4 regions of the Streptomyces sp. NBC_00386 genome follow, and region 2 is predicted to be linked to each of the others. Evidence: riboswitches for the same ligand, from Rfam matches in the RefSeq annotation. Region 2 holds a riboswitch; each other region holds the start of a gene.
What was found. Region 2 has a riboswitch for S-adenosylmethionine ahead of thrC (threonine synthase). Riboswitches for the same ligand answer to the same signal wherever they lie in the genome.
Positions count from the first base shown of each region.

Region 1: linked by a shared signal. The riboswitch ahead of OG780_RS44780 (putative leader peptide) and the one ahead of thrC (threonine synthase) in region 2 are both predicted to bind S-adenosylmethionine.
Region 3: linked by a shared signal. The riboswitch ahead of OG780_RS29830 (aminotransferase class V-fold PLP-dependent enzyme) and the one ahead of thrC (threonine synthase) in region 2 are both predicted to bind S-adenosylmethionine.
Region 4: linked by a shared signal. The riboswitch ahead of OG780_RS41195 (ABC transporter substrate-binding protein) and the one ahead of thrC (threonine synthase) in region 2 are both predicted to bind S-adenosylmethionine.

Region 1 is NZ_CP107950.1:9,095,136-9,099,732, reverse strand. It holds gene OG780_RS39825 (amino acid ABC transporter ATP-binding protein) at 1-312, opposite strand, end outside; gene OG780_RS39820 (amino acid ABC transporter permease) at 309-1,313, opposite strand; gene OG780_RS39815 (hypothetical protein) at 1,509-1,643, opposite strand; SAM riboswitch class IV at 1,801-1,945, shown strand; gene OG780_RS44780 (putative leader peptide) at 1,982-2,047, shown strand; gene OG780_RS39810 (glutathione S-transferase C-terminal domain-containing protein) at 2,159-2,950, shown strand; gene OG780_RS39805 (hypothetical protein) at 3,047-3,337, opposite strand; gene OG780_RS39800 (acyltransferase family protein) at 3,742-4,597, shown strand, end outside.
Region 2 is NZ_CP107950.1:5,292,029-5,296,625, forward strand. It holds gene OG780_RS23370 (alpha,alpha-trehalose-phosphate synthase (UDP-forming)) at 1-853, opposite strand, end outside; gene OG780_RS23375 (glucosyl-3-phosphoglycerate synthase) at 932-1,876, opposite strand; SAM riboswitch class I at 2,082-2,238, shown strand; gene thrC (threonine synthase) at 2,254-3,552, shown strand; gene OG780_RS23385 (MoaD/ThiS family protein) at 3,549-3,824, shown strand; gene OG780_RS23390 (cold-shock protein) at 4,266-4,469, shown strand.
Region 3 is NZ_CP107950.1:6,802,462-6,807,058, forward strand. It holds gene qcrB (cytochrome bc1 complex cytochrome b subunit) at 1-1,273, shown strand, start outside; gene trpD (anthranilate phosphoribosyltransferase) at 1,444-2,508, shown strand; SAM riboswitch class IV at 2,594-2,710, shown strand; gene OG780_RS29830 (aminotransferase class V-fold PLP-dependent enzyme) at 2,904-4,280, shown strand; gene OG780_RS29835 (Lrp/AsnC family transcriptional regulator) at 4,320-4,597, opposite strand, start outside.
Region 4 is NZ_CP107950.1:9,414,591-9,419,187, forward strand. It holds gene OG780_RS41190 (ABC transporter permease) at 1-132, opposite strand, end outside; gene OG780_RS41195 (ABC transporter substrate-binding protein) at 136-1,755, opposite strand; SAM riboswitch class IV at 2,166-2,279, opposite strand; gene OG780_RS41200 (sulfite oxidase) at 2,830-4,104, shown strand; gene OG780_RS41205 (cytochrome P450) at 4,127-4,597, opposite strand, start outside.

The DNA of each region.
Region 1 (4,597 bases), 3.8 Mb from region 2:
GATCTCGGGCTTCTCCAGATGGTTGATCACCCGCAGGAGGGTGGACTTCCCGGAGCCGGACGGACCGAGGACGACCGTCACCTCACCGGGCCGCACGGTCAACTCCACACCGTCCAGAACCCGTTGGGCTCCGTACCACTTGTGCACATCGTGCACCTCGACCGCGGCCGGCTCGACCTGGAGCGCTCCGGCGCTCTCGGCGGTCGCGGTGGCGTCCGCCGCCCGGGCGGAGGCGGTCGACGCGACTTCCGCCGCGTCGGCGGCCGGGGCCGTCCGAGTCCTCACTGTCGTCAGATGCGTCTCGCCGCTCATATCGCCGTCTCCCTCCGGAACCGGGCCCGCACGTCACGCAGAGCGTTCCGCGCCTTCTGCAACGGGGTCGGCGGCAGGGTGCGCAGCGCGCCCCGCGAGTAGTACCGCTCGACGTAGAACTGGATGACGGACACGACGCTGGTGAGGATCAGGTACCAGGCGGTGGCCACGAGGAGCAGCGGCACGATGTCGCCGGGGTAGGTGCTGCCCATGCTCTGCACGGAGCCGAACAGGTCCAGCAGGGACACGTAGAAGACCAGCGAGGTGCCCTTGATCAGGCCGATCAACTGGTTCACGTAGTTGGGGGTGATGGAGCGCAGTGCCTGCGGGAAGACGATCTTCGCGAACTGGTACCGCTTCGGCAGCCCCAGGGCGGAGGCCGCCTCGTGCTGGCCCTGGTCGACGGAGAGAACGCCGCCGCGTACCACTTCGGAGGCGTACGCCGCTTCGTTCAGGCTCAGTCCTACGACGGCGACGGCCATGTCGGTGGCCAGGCGGGACTCGTCGAAGGTGAAGAAGGCCGGCCCGAACGGAACGCCCACGCTCAACGTCTGGTACAGCGCGCTGAAGTTGTAGAGGAACAGCAGGACCACGATCAGCGGCACCGATCGGAACAGCCAGGTGTAGACCCAGCTCACCGCGCGCAGCACCGGGCTCCGGGAGAGCCTGGCCAGAGCCAGCACGATACCGCCGAGAAGGCCCAACACGGCGCTGTAGAGGGCCACTTCGAGGGTGATGAGAAGGCCGTCGAGAATGGTGGGGCGGAAGAACCAGTACTGGAACCGATCCCACTGGTAGAAGGGGTTGGTCACCAGGCCGTGGGCGATCTGGGCGGCCAGCACGAGTACGACGGCCGTGATGATCCAGCGGCCGGGACGCCGGAGCGGAAGGACTCGTTGGGCCGCCAGAGGCTTGGGTGCGGCGGGGAGGTCGGTACGGGGGATCGCCTCTGCGGGCGCCGCTGATCCGAAGGACACAGCGCTGCCGGAAGGTTGACTCATGGAGAGCTCCAGCGGATTCGGACACCCCGGACCACGGAGCGGCAGCGCCACGCCGAGCGGGACGGCTCAGTACGCGGCGAGGCACGGGCACACGTGGAACGGGGGCTGAACGGGAAAGGACACATCGCGACAGCGGTGGTCGTCGAAAACTCGAAGAGCCGTCAGCCCCTGGTCGTCAAAGACCCGAAGGGGCGGTCAGCCTCGGCTGAGGGAGCGACACATGCCCGTACAGAGGGCGCTGTTGACGCGCAGCAGGTCCACGGAGCGGTCGGCGCACAGCACATCGCGGCCGAGGCGCCGCCATGCGGCCGTCCCGTCAGCTGTGTGCATCGCCGTCACCATTTCTACTCCGGCCGAAAAGGCATCCTGTAGTGGGCCGCAGGTTAGGCCCGCCCCGAAAACAATGTCAATGCGGGTGACCACCAGGTGAGACCGCACGTGCGGCCTCCTTGACGGCACAACAGAGCGCACCGAGACTGGCATGGACGGTCACGATTGTCAGCGCCCACGGTGCGGGTTCGCCCGCTCCGGTGGTCATCGGCCCCGGCCCGCTGACAGGCAACCCTTCCACCGCGACGGGGTGCCCCGGGTGACGACCGGGTCCCGCCGGTGCGGCGGGACAAGAGCGGTCTCGCGTCTCGCGAGCCCCGGAGTCGGGACCGGTGGGAATGCCAAGGAACGGCTTGACGAGGCGCCTGCACATCGATCTGTTGCGTGTCTCCAGCGCTTACTGATCCGCTGCCGGTCCGTGCGATCCGGACCGGTGCGACCAGCGCAGTCAATCCGCATTCGGCCGCCGGTGCCCACAAAGCGGCGGTGGCTTCCTTCTTCCCCCAGGGAGAGTCATGCCCGAGACAGCTTCGCGCACGTCCAGCACTGCCAACGCACGCCCCTGTGAGCAGGTTTCGTTCCCCTCGGCCCTTCGCCTCCAGCCGACGGCGACACCGTCCGTCCTCCCCCACCGCGTCGACAGCCGCATCGGTGTCGGTCTCGCCGGCGGCTTCTACCCGGCTCCACACCGCTACGAGCTGTATCTGTCGCGGAGTTGTCCGTTCTCGCTGCGTATCGCCATCACCCTCGAACTGCTCGGCCTTCGGGACTCGGTCGCCACCACACTCCTGGCGGACCCCGCGCGGACACCCGACGCCTTCGCCTCACTGCGCCGCGCCTACGAGGCCACCGAGTACCACTTCGACGGACCGCTCACCGCTCCCGCCCTGTGCGACCGGTGGAGCGGACGCATCGTCAGCAACCACCCGCCCGCCATCCTCCGCGATCTGGCCGGACTGTTCTCCGGTCACACCACGACGAGCCCCTCCGCGCTCTGCCCTCCGTCCCTCGCCGCCGACATCGAAGCCCTCCGCGATCTGCTGGACCGCGATGTCACCCCGTCCGCCCCGTCCTCGGAACTAGCGGCGGCCCTGGAACTGTTGGACTGTCAACTCGCCGCGAAGCCCTACGTGTTGGGCGACTCCCTCACGGCGGCGGACGTGGACGTATGGACGGCTCTGACCGGGCTGGGCCCCTGCGACGCCCTCCGCTCGCGTCCCCGGCTCCGGGACTACGTACGCCGTCTCGGCGATCACCCCGCCTTCCGGCACGGGAGTGATGCGGTGCCCCTGTCGGCGGACGTCTGACGCTCCCGCCGGAACCGGGCCTGCCGGGCAGGCGGACGGTGACTCGCGCGGACGGCGAGCGCCGGGCCGGAAACACCGGCCCGGCGGCCGCGCGGATCACTCGCGCGGAACCAGCAGAATGCTCACGCCCCTCAGGGTGGAGGCCCAGTGCCGGCCCTGTTCCAGGACCTCGCGCCCCGGTCCCATAATCTGCTCCTGGAGGAGCAGCGCCGACTCGCGGAGTTCCTCCCACGGCTCCGGTACCTCGAAGGCACGCCGGGACCGCTCCACGGAGCCGATCAGGGCACGGCAGGCCGCCTCGACGTCCGCGACGTTCTGGCCGGCCGATCCGACACCCTCGAGCGACCAGGTCATCCACAGGCGGCCCATGGCATCACTCTGTCCCATCCCCGGATACGACGCATGCCCGATGCCACCTCTCGCCGCCGCGACTCTCCTCCCCCGGCCGCCCAGAAGCCGGACCAAGCCCTGCGTCCCCGTGAAGCCGACGACGCCGGGCAACGCCTGCGGACCTGTTGTCCGGATCATGCGGCGGGCTCCTCGACCCGATCGGCCTACGCGTAGCGGGAACACGCGACCGACCGGCGCGTAGCCAATCCCGGCGAAAGCCGTCTCCTCAGGGCGTGTCCCGTACCGCGCAGCGGCGTGTCCGCACTTCGATGTGGATTCCAGGGCCTCGCGAGCCGAGCGCCGGCGAATCGCGGACCGGGCCGCCCCGCCCTCCGTGCCCGCTTCCCGGCCGGCCCGGCGCACCCGTCACCCCACAGGACCCGGTCCAGGCAGGCACCTCCATGGAACCCGCACCTCCCGTTCCCCGGCCGCCCTCACACCGGCCGTCCCCGGCGTCAGGTCCACCCGCGTCCGGCGGCTCCGCCGGTCCCCCACGGCTGGGCTGGCTGGACGCCCTGCGCGGGATCGCCGCGCTCCTCGTGGCGGTCGACCACTCGTCGTACGCCTTCATGGCGGAGTTCCGTGAGCAGCTGATGCCCCAGCTGAACATCGGCCGGTACGGCGTCATGGTGTTCTTCCTGGTGAGCGGCTACGTCATCCCCGCCTCGCTCGAGCGCCGGGGCTGTGTGAGGACCTTCTGGATCGGGCGGGCCTTTCGCGTCTACCCGCTGTGGGCCGCCGTGGTGGGCTCGGTCCTCGCGCTGGATCTGCTGGGCGTCGCGCACCTGGGGGCTCGCTTCGACGGGCGGAATCCCGTCACGGTGGCCGTCGCGCACGTCACCCTGCTCCAGGAACTGCTGGGGACGCCGAGTGTCGTCCTCGTCCTGTGGACGCTGTCGTACGAGCTGGCGTTCTACCTGCTGGTCGTCGCCCTGTTCACGGTCCGGCTGCACCGGCGCTCGGCGACGGTCGCGGTGGTTCTGGGAGCGCTGGCCGCCGTGAGCGCGACGGCGGCGTTCGTGCCGCGGGCGTCGGCGCTCTCGTCCGCGGTCGGTACCGGACCGCTCGTCGCGCTCGCCGCGACGGCGCTGGTGTTCGCCGTCCTCTGCGGAAGTTCCACGACGTCCGCGCTGCGTGTGCCGGGGGCCGTGGCGGGAGGCGTCCTCGCGCTGGTCCTGGTCCCCTTCAACGGCACCGTTCCCCTCTGGGAAGGCCTGGTGATCCTGGCGGTGATATTCCTCGGCACCGCCGTCCGGC
Region 2 (4,597 bases):
CGCCGATCTCCTCGCGCAGCGCGGCCATCCGTTCCTCGACGTCCGCCCGGTGCGAGCGCTCGCGCAGGAACTCGGCGTCCGCGCCGAGGCCGTGCACACCGACGAGGGTCCGACCGGGCGGGGAGCCGTCGAGGTGCTCGATCTCCGGCCGGTCCTCCGGGGACGAGGCCACCCGGTACCGCTCCGGGGCGGCCGTCTCCACGCAGCGCGTGAAGGCCGTCGCCCACCGCCGGGTCAGGAACGCCACGCGGTCAGCGCCGAGCATGCCGTCCAGCAGTTCCGCGCGGATGTCGTCGGGGAGCATCCGGAAGTAGTCCTCGGGCGCCCACGGGGTGTGGGAGAAGTGGCCGATGCGCAGGTCGGGGCGCAGTTCGCGGAGCATCCCGGGCACGAGGCACAGGTGGTAGTCCTGGACCAGTACGGCCGCGCCCTCGGCCGCCTCCTCGGCCAGCGCCTCGGCGAAGGCCCGGTTGTAGGTCCGGTACGACTCCCACTGGCGCCGGAACTCCGCGTCGAAGACCGGCTCCAGCGGGGTCTGGTAGAGCAGGTGGTGGACGAACCACAGCACGGAGTTGGCGATGCCGTTGTACGCGTCGGCGTGGACCTCGGCGTCGATGGCCAGCATCCGTACGCCGTCCTCGCCGACCCCGCGCCGGACCGCCTCCCGGTCGCCGTCGCCGAGGGCCGAGCACACCCACAGGGCGCCCGCGTCCGGCCCGATCGCCGAGAGTCCCGAGACGAGGCCGCCGCCGCCGCGTCTGGCGTGCAGCGAGTCGTCCTCCCGTACCTCGTAGGTGACCGGGCCGCGGTTGGAGGCGACCAGAATCCTGTGGGCACCATGCGTTGAAGCCATGCCTCGAAACCTAGCCCCGTGTCGAAACGCTCAAACGCGCCCCTTCGGCCGTATGTGATCGCGGCCGTCAGGGCCGGTCTACGCGGCCCTGCGCCGCTGGTACTCGGAGATTTCGCTCATCGGCGGCCTTTCCTCGGTGTCCACCGAGTACGTGCGCGGCTGGAAACCGTCCCGGCCACGCTCGAACTGGGTGAGGGCGGGGCGGATCAGGTGACCGCGGGCCAGCCGGAGCTGCGCGGTGCGGTAGATCGCGGCGGCCATGCGGCCGAGTGCCTGGCCGTCCTGGTGGCGGTGCTTGCGCACCCCGACGTCCACCTGGGCGAGGGCGTCCAGGCCCACCAGGTGCAGGGCGTCGACCAGCATGCCGAGTTCGACGCCGTAGCCGACGGGGAAGGGGAGCTGTTCGAGCAGCGAGCGGCGTGCCGCGTACTCGCCGCCGAGCGGCTGGACGAAGCCCGCGAGCTGCGGCCAGTGCATGTTCAGCAGGGGGCGGGCCATCAGCTCGGTGACCCGGCCGCCCTGTCCCGAGGCGCCGCCCAGCGGGCGGTCGTACATGGCCTTGACCAGGTCGACGCCGGGATCGGTGAGTAGCGGGCCCACGATCCCGGAGACGAAGTCGGACGAGAACTCCTTGAGGTCCGCGTCGATGAAACAGACGATGTCCCCGCTCGTGACGAGGAGCGACCGCCACAGCACCTCGCCCTTGCCGGGCACGGCCGGGATCCGCGGGAGGATGTCGTCGCGGTGCACGACCCTCGCGCCCGCGGCGGCGGCGACCGCGGAGGTGCGGTCGGTCGAGCCGGAGTCGACGACGACGATCTCGTCGACGAGGGGCACCTGCTGCATCAGGTCGTGGCGGATGATCGCGACGATCTCGCCGACCGTCTCCTCCTCGTTGAGCGCGGGCAGCACGACACTGACCGTCGATCCCGTGATGCGTTTCGCGGCCATGATCTTGTGGAGCGGGCGGTCGGTCACGGACCAGGAGCGTGTGCTCAGCCAGCTTTCGACGTCCTTCAGCACGGTCTGCGGCTCCTCACTGTCTGATCACACGCTCTCATCGGCGTGCCCGCTGCGGCCAGCGGCAGATCGATTGCCGTCGTCTCGCGGTTCGGACGACTATCTCAACTGTCCTGGCCTTCGGTTACAGTCTTGAACAACGCGGATGACCATCGCATGTCCTGGATCGTCGGTACGTATCGCGTTCAACAGTTCAACAATCAAATACCGCTCATCCAGAGGGGCAGAGGGATACGGCCCGATGAAGCCCCGGCAACCCTCCAGCCGGTCTCGTACCGATCGATGTCGATCGCGTCGCGAGGCTCCCGGCTCGGGAAGGTGCCAAATCCGTCTCACGGCGAAGTGCGTCGTGAGGAAGATGAGGAAAGGGCCTCGCCTCCATGGCTGCGCAGACAGTTGCAAGTACCACGAACTCCGCCGAAGCGGTGGACCTCGGCCCGGCCGCGGCGCTCTCCTGCCGCGAATGCGGGCACCGCGTCCCGCTCGGCCCGGTCTTCGCCTGCGAGGAGTGTTTCGGCCCGCTGGAGATCGCCTACGACTTCTCGGCCTACGAGACCGAAGAACTCCGCAAGCGCATCGAAGCGGGACCCGCGAACATCTGGCGCTACGCGCCGCTGCTGCCCGTCCCCGCGGACGTGGCGGACAAGCCCAACATCAACCCCGGCTGGACCAAGCTCGTGCAGGCCGACAACCTGGCCCGTGAGCTCGGTGTCGACGCCGGAAAGCTCTTCGTCAAGGACGACTCCGGCAACCCGACGCACTCCTTCAAGGACCGCGTCGTCGCCCAGGCCATCGAAGCGGCCCGCGTCTTCGGCTTCACCACCCTCTCCTGCTCCTCCACGGGCAACCTCGCCGGCGCCGTGGGCGCCGCGGCGGCCCGCGCCGGCTTCCGTTCCTGCGTGTTCATCCCGCACGACCTGGAGCAGGGCAAGGTCGTCATGGCCGCGGTCTACGGCGGCGAGCTCGTCGGCATCCAGGGCAACTACGACGACGTGAACCGCTTCTGCTCCGAGCTGATCGGCGACCCGGCCGGCGAGGGCTGGGGCTTCGTCAACGTCAACCTGCGGCCCTACTACGCCGAGGGCTCCAAGACCCTGGCGTACGAGATCTGCGAGCAGCTCGGCTGGAAGCTCCCCGACCAGCTCGTCGTGCCGATCGCCTCCGGCTCCCAGCTCACGAAGATCGACAAGGGCCTGCAGGAGCTGATCAAGCTCGGGCTCGTCGAGGACAGGCCCTACAAGATCTTCGGCGCCCAGGCCGAGGGCTGCTCCCCGGTGTCCGTCGCCTACAAGGCCGGCCACGACGTCGTACGGCCGCAGAAGCCGGACACCATCGCCAAGTCGCTCGCCATCGGCAACCCCGCGGACGGGCCGTACGTGCTCGACATCGCGCGGCGCACCGGCGGTGCCGTGGAGGACGTGAACGACGAGCAGATCGTCGACGCGATCAAGCTGCTCGCGCGCACCGAGGGCATCTTCGCGGAGACGGCCGGCGGCGTGACCGTCGGCGTCACCCGCAAGCTGATCGAGAACGGTCTCCTCGACCCGACCCTCACCACGGTCGTGCTGAACACCGGCGACGGCCTCAAGACCCTGGACGCGGTGGCCTCGGACACCGGGCTGACCGCGACCATCCGCCCGAACCTCGACTCCTTCCGAGAGGCTGGCCTCGCATCATGAGCGTCAACGTCCGCATCCCCACCATCCTGCGCACCTACACCGGTGGCGCCGCCGAGGTGACGGCCGAGGGCACGACCCTCGCCGAGGTCATCAGCGACCTGGAGAAGAACCACACGGGCATCGCCGCGCGCGTCCTGGACGACCAGGGCAAGCTGCGCCGCTTCGTCAACGTGTACGTCAACGACGACGACGTTCGCTTCGAGCAGGGCCTGGAGACGGCGACTCCGGACGGTGTGGGCGTCTCGATCATTCCGGCCGTCGCCGGAGGCTGATCGTTACCCTCGGTAATGCCGAACACAGTGCGTTCACATAATTGCCCCCTCCGTAAGACAAACGGAGGGGGCAATTCTGTAGGGTTGAGCGCGCTAGAGTTGGGGAAGCCGCTCCAATTTGGATGTTGGTTTCATGCCGGACGCATATGAGTGAGCGTTCGCGGGCCGACAAGAAGTAGCCAAACTGGCTCGCCTTTTTGGGCATTTTATGGCATTTGCGGGGCCCGACTTGCCCCGAATCCTTGCGCATTCTCCGCATATCATTGATCGGCCATGCCCAGAATTCTCGTCCGATTGACCTGTTGCAGAGGGCAGTTGGACAGATACATTCAGCCGCGGTCGACGCGTTCCGGCGCACACCCCCAACCGTTGGGGGGTGAGGTCTGACCCGGATCCGCGAAGTGTGGATCTGTGCAAGGGCCAGTAATAGGGGAGTTAGGCATGGCTCAGGGCACCGTCAAGTGGTTCAACGCGGAGAAGGGGTACGGCTTCATCGCGGTCGACGGTGGTGCGGACGTCTTCGTGCACTACAGCGCGATTCAGATGGACGGCTACCGCACCCTTGAAGAGGGTCAGCGAGTGGAGTTCGAAATCTCGCAGGGCCAGAAGGGTCCGCAGGCGGACATGGTCAAACTCGCCGTCTGATCGGGCGCGAACGACCACCGACGCAACTCACATACGAGGGGCCCGCATCCCACAGGGATGCGGGCCCCTCGTACGTCCCCGGCCACCTCCGGCCGTCCTCCGCTTGTCCTGCGCGCGCCCGCGAGCGT
Region 3 (4,597 bases), 1.5 Mb from region 2:
GCTGATCTTCCTCGCCGGCATGTTCGTGCACATGATGCGCGTGTTCTTCACGGGTGCGTTCCGCAAGCCGCGTGAGGTCAACTGGGTCTTCGGATTCCTGCTGTTCGTCCTCGGCATGTTCACCGGATTCACCGGTTACTCGCTCCCGGACGACCTGCTCTCCGGCACCGGTGTCCGCTTCATGGAGGGCGCGGTCCTGTCCGTGCCGATCGTGGGCACGTACCTGTCGTTCTTCCTGTTCGGCGGCGAGTTCCCGGGCGGCGACTTCGTTGCCCGCTTCTACTCGGTGCACGTGCTGCTGCTGCCGGGCATCATGCTCGGCCTCGTGGTGGGCCACCTGATCCTGGTCTTCTACCACAAGCACACGCAGTTCGCGGGCCCTGGCAAGACGAACAACAACGTCGTCGGCATGCCGCTGCTGCCGGTCTACATGGCCAAGGCCGGAGGCTTCTTCTTCCTGGTCTTCGGCGTCATCGCGGTCATCGCGGCGATCGCCTCGATCAACCCGATCTGGGCCATGGGTCCGTACCGTCCGGACATGGTGTCCACGGGCGCCCAGCCCGACTGGTACATGGGCTTCTCCGAAGGCCTGATCCGTGTCATGCCGGGCTGGGAGATCAACCTCTGGGGTCACACGCTCGTCCTGGGCGTGTTCATCCCGCTGGTGATCTTCCCGCTGGTCCTGGTCGCGATCGCGGTCTACCCGTTCATCGAGTCCTGGGTCACCGGGGACAAGCGCGAGCACCACATCCTGGACCGCCCGCGCAACGTCCCGACCCGGACCGCGTTCGGTGCCGCCTGGATCAGCTGGTACTTCGTCCTGCTCGTCGGCGGCGGCAACGACATCTGGGCCACGCACTTCCACCTGGCGATCAACTCGATCACCTGGTTCGTGCGCATCGCGTTCTTCGTCGTGCCGGTGCTCACCTTCATCGCCACCAAGCGGATCTGCCTCGGCCTCCAGCGCCGGGACCGGGACAAGGTGCTGCACGGCCGCGAGTCGGGCATCATCAAGCGCCTGCCGCACGGTGAGTTCATCGAGGTCCACGAGCCGCTCAGCCAGGACGCGCTGCACACGCTCACCGCGCACGAGCAGTACAAGCCGGCCGAGATCGGCCCGACGGTCGACGAGAACGGTGTCGAGCGCAAGGTCTCGGGCACGCAGAAGCTGCGCGCCAAGATGAGCCAGGGCTTCTACGGGGAGGAAGGCCAGATCCCCAAGCCCACCGTCGAGGAGTACAAGGAGATCACGAGCGGCCACGGCCACCACTGATCCCCGGCTGTTCGCCACGGCTGGAGCCCCGTCCATGACATGGACGGGGCTCTTTGCCGTCCTCCGGGCTGGATAGGGTGGACTCACCCGGTGGTGCGGGGCGATCCACTCCGCGTCACCCACGACCCGTGTCACCCGCGACAGAGTGACCCACGAACCCAGGAGCGACCATGAGCGCTGTGAACCCCGCTGGAGGCGACACCGCGGCGGGCCGTTCCTGGCCCGCGGTACTGAACGGCCTGCTCGAAGGCCGCGACCAGAGCGCGGACGACACGGCCTGGGCGATGGACCGCATCATGCGCGGCGAGGCGACCGACGCGCAGATCGCCGGGTTCGTGGTGGCCCTGCGGGCCAAGGGCGAGACCGTCCAGGAGATCACCGGACTCGTCCGGGCGATGTACGAGCACGCCAATGTCATCGAGGTGCCCGGACACACCGTCGACATCGTCGGAACGGGCGGCGACGGCGCGAAGACCGTCAACATCTCCACGATGTCCTCGATCGTGGTGGCCGGTACCGGCGCCAAGGTCGTCAAGCACGGCAACCGGGCCGCGTCCTCCGCGTCCGGCGCGTCGGACGTCCTGGAGAAGCTCGGGGTCAATCTCCAACTGCCGGTGAAGCGGGTGGCCGAGGTGGCCGAGGAGGCCGGGATCACGTTCTGCTTCGCGGTCAAGTTCCACCCGGCGCTGCGTCATGTGGCGGCGGCCCGCGGCCAGTTGGGCATCCGGACCACCTTCAACGTGCTCGGGCCGCTGACCAACCCGGCGCGCGTGAAGGCCCAGGCGGTCGGCGTCGCCGATCCCCGGATGGCGCCGATCGTGGCGGGCGTGTTCGCCGAGCGCGGCAACTCCTCGCTCGTCTTCCGCGGCGACGACGGCCTCGACGAGCTGACCACCACCGCGGGCTCCCACGTCTGGGTGGTCCGCGACGGCAAGGTCACCGAGGAGCGCTTCGACCCCCGCGACGTCGGGCTCGACATCGTCCCGGTGGAGGCCTTGCGCGGCGCCGACGCCTCGTACAACGCGGAGGTCGCCCGGCGCGTCCTGGACGGCGAGCGGGGGCCCGTACGGGACGCGGTCCTGCTGAACTCGGCGGCGGCCCTGGTGGCCCTGTCGCCGACCGGCGCACCGCTCGCGGACCAGCTCCGCGACGGAATGGAGAAGGCGGTCGAGTCGATCGACTCCGGCGCCGCGAAGCGCACCCTGGAGCGCTGGGTGGCCGCCAGCAACGCCTGATCCACCGGTGACACGGAGCGAGGCGCAGTCCAGAATCCGGACTGCGCCTTGCGCGTGGAAGATCCTCTGGCAAGATGCTGTACCAGGTCATGAGTGACAGCCATCAGGCCCCGGCCGGCTGTCCGGCAACCCTCCGTCCGTGGCGGGGTGCCCCGGGTGAAGACCAGGTCGTAGGCAGCGAGGCCTACGGCAAGCGCGGACCCCTCCCGCCCTCCGGGCGGACGCAACCAGGGGTCCTGGTCGTTCGAGGGAGCCTTCTGTGAGCAAGCGAATGCGGTAGGGCGTAGAGCCCCGCCTCCGCACACCCTTTTCACCTTTTCCCGCGCCGAGCCCAGCCCTGCCTCCGGGCGGCCGGCTCGCGCGGTGATCCCGCATGCCTCTCACAGGAGCTCGCCATGTCTGTCTCCACCGTTGCCGCCGACCAGACCGTTTGTGCCCCCCTGGCCGTTCTGGGCCGGGATGTCACCGTCCCGCTCGTCACCGGCGGCGAGGTGACCTACGCGGCCCTCGACTACGCCGCCAGCGCGCCCGCCCTCCAGCGGGTGTGGGACGACGTGGCCGCGTACGCGCCCTACTACGGCAGCGTCCACCGGGGCGCCGGCTACCTCTCGCAGCTCTCCACCGACCTCTTCGAGAACGCCCGCAGGACCGTCGAGGAGTTCCTCGACTGCCGCGCCGGTGACCAGGTGGTCTTCACCCGCTCCACCACCGACTCGCTCAACCTGCTCGCCGCCGCGCTCCCGGCCGACTGCCAGGTCTTCGTCTTCGAGACCGAGCACCACGCCTCCCTGCTGCCCTGGCGCGACGCCCGGGTGACGTACCTGAACGCCCCGCGGACCCCGGGCGAGGCCGTCGACACCCTGGAGCACGCCCTCGCCGCCCGCACTGTGTCCATTGAAGGGGGCTACGGACCGGCCCTGGTCTGCGTCACCGGCGCCTCGAACGTCACCGGGGAGCTGTGGCCGGTGCGGGAGCTGGCCGCCGCCGCGCACGCCCACGGCGCCCGCATCGTCCTCGACGCCGCGCAGCTCGCCCCGCACCACCCGGTGTCGGTCCAGGACCTCGACGTCGACTGGGTCGCCTTCTCCGGGCACAAGCTGTACGCGCCGTTCGGCTCCGGTGTCCTCGCGGGCCGCTCCGACTGGCTGCGCGAGGCCGACCCGTACCTCGCGGGCGGCGGGGCCAGCCGCAAGGTCACCCGGCGCGCGGACGGCGGCGTGGACGTGGAGTGGCACGACAGCGCCGCCCGGCACGAGGCCGGCTCGCCGAACGTCATCGGGGCCTACGCGATCGCCTCGGCCTGCAAGGCGCTCACCGAGGAGGGCTTCGACAGCCTTCTCGCCCGTGAGCGGCACCTGATCCGTACCGTCCGCGCGGGCCTCGCCGAGGTCCCCGAGGTCCGGGTCCTCTCCCTCTTCGGCGACGACGCCCCGCGGGTCGGCGTCATCTCCTTCGTCGTCGAGGGCTGGAACAGCTCGCACTTCGCGGCCGCGCTCTCCGCCGAGTACGGCATCGGCGTCCGCGACGGCCTCTTCTGCGCACACCCGCTCGTCCGCACGCTGCTCGGCAGTGCCCCGGAGACCCAGGGGGAGTGCGGAGCCCCCGAGGCGGCGCCCGGGGAGAAGTCCCTCAACGCCATCCGCGTCAGCTTCGGCGCCGGTACCCCCGACGAGCACGTCGAGCGCTTCGTCCGCGCGGTGCGCGAGCTCGTCAGGGACGGCGCGCGCTGGCAGTACCGCACCGAGGACGGCCGCTGCGTCCCGGCGGTCTGACGCCCACGGCGGCTTCGCCCGGAGGCGGTGCCGCGTCGGTCAGGAGTCGAGACCGATCGCGAACGCCGCCTCCAGGTCGTGCTGGGAGTACGTACGGAACGCCACGTGGGTGTCCGTCGCCTCGACGCCCGGGATCTTGCTGATCCTGCCGGGGATGACGTCCGCCAGGTCGTCGTGGGCCTGGACCCGGACCATGGCGATCAGGTCGTAGGTACCCGTGACGGAGAAGACCTCGCTGACGCTCTCCAGCGACGCGATCGACTCGGCGATCTCGGGGATGCGGTCCACGCTGGTCTTGATGAGGACGATCGCGGTGA
Region 4 (4,597 bases), 4.1 Mb from region 2:
GTCCATTCCGGCACCGGCCATCGCGGTGACCGGGTCGCCCGGCAGGTAGTCCAGCACCAGGAACGACACGGTGTACGCCGCCCACAGCACCCCGACCGCCTGCGCGAGCCGTTTGAGCACGTAGCCGCGCACGGGTCAGCCGATCCAGGTGTCGTGCAACTGGATCCGGCTGGAGGCGTCGAAGGCGAGGCTGTGCACCTTCGTGGACAGGCCGAGCTGGGTCTGCAGCTCCACCACCGGCACGTTGTAGGCGTCGCGCACGATCGACTGCTGTGCCTGGGCCACCAGTTCGCTGCGCCCCGCCGGGTCGGTGGTCGCGGCCTGCGCGGACAGGGTCCTGTCCAGGCCGCTCGCCGGAACGCGGTAGAAGTTGGCCAGCTTCGTGGAGAAGGAGCTGCGCAGGATGTCGGGGTCGGCGCGGGTGATGTTCCCCCATGTCGCGTCGAATTCGCCCGACTGCTGTGTCGGTGTCAGCTGGGTGAGCTGGAGCTGCTTGAGGGTCACCTGAACTCCCACAGCCTTCAGCTGCTGCTGTATCAGCTCCAACGCGGGCTGATTGGTCGCCGCGTTGGGAACCCAGTCGATGGTCAGGCTCAGCTTCTTGCCGCCCTTGGTGCGCGTGCCGTCGCCGCCCGCCTTCCAACCGGCCTCGTCCAGAAGGGACTTCGCCTTGGCCGCGTCGAAGGCCAGATCCGGGGCGAGGCTGGTGTAGTCGGGCGTGGTGTGTGCGAGGACGCTGGTCGCCGCCCGGGTGCCGGTGGGGAAGACGGTGTCGGCGATCTGCTTGCGGTCGATGGCGGACAGGATCGCCCGGCGGACCCTGGCATCTTTCAGGAGGGGCCGCGCGTTGTTGAAGCCGAGTCCGAAGACGATGCCGGGGTTGGCCCGCCTCTGGAGGGTGACCTGGCCGCCCTTGAGCGCCGCCTCGTCGGCCCGGCCCACACTGCCGATCGCGTCCACCTGGCCGGACCGGAGACTGCCGGCGCGCACGCCCGCTTCCGGCACGACCTTGAACACGAGCTCGTCCAGGTACGCCTCGCCCTTCTTGTTCCACCGTGAGGAACCCCAGGCGTAGCCGCGGCGCTTGGCCAGGGTGATCGACTGGTTCTGCACGTACCGCTTCAGCACGAAGGGTCCGGATCCGATCACCCCGTCACTGCACTTCTGCTGCGGTGACCTCTTCGCGCTCGCCGACGACTCGATCCCCAGGGAATGCGTGGAAGTCGCCTGCAGGAACTGGGCGTTGGGCTGCTGGAAGGTGACCTTGACGGTGAGCGGGTCGACCACCGTGGTGCTCTTGGCGCCGCTCAGGTAGCCCTCGGCAAGGGTCCCCAGGACACCGAGACGCGGCACCGCGTCGAAGTTGTCCTTGACCACCTGGGCGGTCAGCGGGGACCCGTCGCTGAAGGTGACACCCGAGCGCAGGTGGAAGGTGAAGGCGGTCGCGTCCGCACTGATGTCCCAGCTCTTCGCCAGCCACGGCACGATCTTGCCGGTCCTGGGGTCCTGGTCCGTCAGCGAGTCCACGACCTGGCGCACCGAGTAGATCGTGTCGTTGCTGCCGACCTGCTGGGGATCCACACAGCCGGCGTCCGACCCCACGGCGAAGGTCAGGGTTCCGCCGGAACGCGGCTTGCCGTCACCGGCGCCGGAGCCGCCGGTGTCCGACCCGCAGGCCGTCAGCAGCACACTGGTGGTGAGAAGGGCGGTGAGCGCCGCCCATCGGGGAGATCTGAAATCCGGAAGTGCACTCACGGAGGGTTCTCCTCATTGTGTCGCCAGGCACGGGACACCGCGCGGGGCACGGCCACGCACAGGCGTGCGGGCCCGGTCGGCGCGGTGCCGTGACGGGGGAAATGTCCTGCGGACAGGGGCCGGGCGGAAGGTGGATCCGAAGGATCAGCAGGAGCAGGAGGAGGCGGGACCCGGACGGGGACGCATACCCCGATCACTGGTCACGGACGGGGCCCTCGGCGGGCAAGCCCGTCAGCGCTCCGCTGCGGAAAGGGCCGTCAGGCCTGACAGAAGCAGCTGGTCGAGCGCTTCAGATCGATGTGGCGTCGGCGCGCCAGCCGGGAGAACACCATGGCGACGGAGAAGGAGGCACGAGGGTCACCACTGTGTCGCATAACGGTCCTCCCCCCATCTCCGGCCCCGGTCATGGGGCCACGCGCTTGCGCGGATCGTCGCTGATCCCGCCGGGCTTTCACCTGGAGCACCCCACCGCGCGGGAGGGTTGCCGGTCAGCAAGCCAGGGCTTGACGCTGACACTCGATGCCGTTCGTGATCGTACGGAGCGGTTCTGACGTACGTCAATGGCGGCACCGGACTCCGCCGGGGAGCACGGGCCGGCCGCCGTCATGTCAGGGACACGAGGCCGGCCGCGGTCGTGTCGGGCGACACGGGCGTCGGTCGCCGTCACGTGGGGGACACAGGCCGGTCGCCGTCACGGCGGGGAGAGTCGGCGTTCAGGAATTGACACCATCGCGCCGGCCCGCCGGTCAGGTGCGGGGCCGACGGGTCGCGGCCGCCACGCCAACCGACCTGCCTGGACGCCCGGTTCACCGGCACGAATGCTCCGTTGACGCCTTCCGCCCCGTGTGCTTTCATCCCGCCATGCCGATGTCGGAGCCGCTGACCCGCCGCCGCGCCGTGGACCTCGTCCGCGTCGCCGCCGCGCTGTGTCGGACGACCGGCTGATCACGCGCTTCCGCGAACTTCCGCTCCGTACAAGCCGGTTGAGCCCATACCGGTCGACCTCGCGCATACCCGTGCCGACTTGTGCCGAGCCCTCTCGTTCCTCTCGCCCCGTTATGACGAGGACCCGCCATGCCTTCGCTCACCCCCGCAGGTCGCCGCTACGAAACCGAGTACGACCGCCGCAGGCTGCGCCAGTGGCTCGCAGGTGAGGCCAGAGCCGAAGGGGTCACCCGCCGTCGGCTGCTCACCCTGCTCACCGCTGCCGCCGCCGGAACCGCACTCGGCACCCCCCAGCCCGCCCACGCCGCCGACAGACCGATCGTCAAGCCGCTGCCCGCCGAGTGGTTCATCGAGCGCGGCACCAACGCCGAGACCCGGTGGGAGGCGCTGCGCGGAACCGGTCACCACACCCCCAACGAACTGTTCTTCGTGCGCAATCACACCGCCACACCCGTCCTGAATGCCGACGACTGGCGGCTGCGGCTGTGGGGGAGCGGGTTGCGCGGCAACCACGGCGAGGACCGTCCGGTGGAGTTCGGGTACGACGATCTGCGCGCGCTGCCGGCCGTCACCCGGACCGCGTTCGTCGAATGCGCAGGGAACGGCCGCTCCTACTACACGACGCAACAGGGGGAGACGGTCACCGGCACCGCGTGGACCCTGGGAGCGATCGGCGTCGCACGCTGGCGCGGGGTGCGGCTGGGTGACGTGCTGCGCAGGGCAGGGCTGTCCCCCCGCGCCGTGGACGTGCAGCCGCGCGGTCTGGACGCCGAGTACGTCAGCGGCGGCGAGAGTCTGGGGCGGGTACGACGTCCGCTGCCGCTGGCCAAGGCCCTGGACGACGTACTGCTCGCGTACGAGATGAACGGCGAGCCGCTTCCGTACGACCACGGTCATCCGGTGCGGGTGTTGGTGCCCTCCTGGGTGGGGATCGCGTCGATCAAGTGGGTCGGCGACATCGAAGTGTCCGCACAGCCGCTCTACTCGCCCTGGAACACCACCTTCTACCGGCTGTTCGGCCCCGCCTACCCCGAGGGCGGGAGCGCTCCGCTGACCCGGCAGGCCACGAAGAGCGCCTTCGAGCTGGCGAGCGGGGCCACGTTCACGGCCGGAAACAGGCACGTCCTGCACGGACGGTCATGGTCGGGGGCGGGAGGCGTCGCCAAGGTCGACGTCAGTACGGACGGCGGTGCCAACTGGCGGCCCGCCCGGCTGCACGACCGGCCCCAGTCCGGCACCTGGACCCGGTGGTCCCTCGGCTGGCGGCCCGACACACCCGGCGCCACCCACCTGCTGGCGCGCGCCACGGACACAGCCGGCCGGACCCAGCCGGACACCGCCGTACCGAACGCACAGGGGTACCTGTTCGGCGCGGTGGTACGGCATCCGGTCAGCGTGGTGTGACAGCAGGCACTCCGCCGTCCCCTCACACCGACCCGTGGGGCAGCACGGGCAGTGCGGCCAGACGGCGGTGCAGATAGCCGCCGCCCCAGGCCAGTTCGTTCAGCGGCACAGCCGGCTCCAGCCGTTGCCAGCGGCCGAGGACGACGGTCAGGGCCACCGTGAGCTCCAGGCGGGCCAGTGCCGATCCGGGACAGTAGTGCGGGCCCAGACCGAACGTGAGATGACGGCCGGCGGTGCTGCGGTCCGGGTCCAGTGTGCCGGGGTCGGCATGGCAGCGCGGGTCGTGGTTGGCCGCCGCCACGGAGAGCAGGACTCCGCTGCCCGCCGGAATGACCGTGTCCCCGAACCGGACGTCCTCCAGCGCCACCCTCTTGGTGCTGAAAGGGCCCGGGGTGTCCCAGCGCAGCAACTCGTCCACCGCGCGCGGAATCCGCGACGGCTCCTCCCGCAGGGAGTCCTGTACGTCGCGGTGGCCCAGCAGCGCCACCACGCT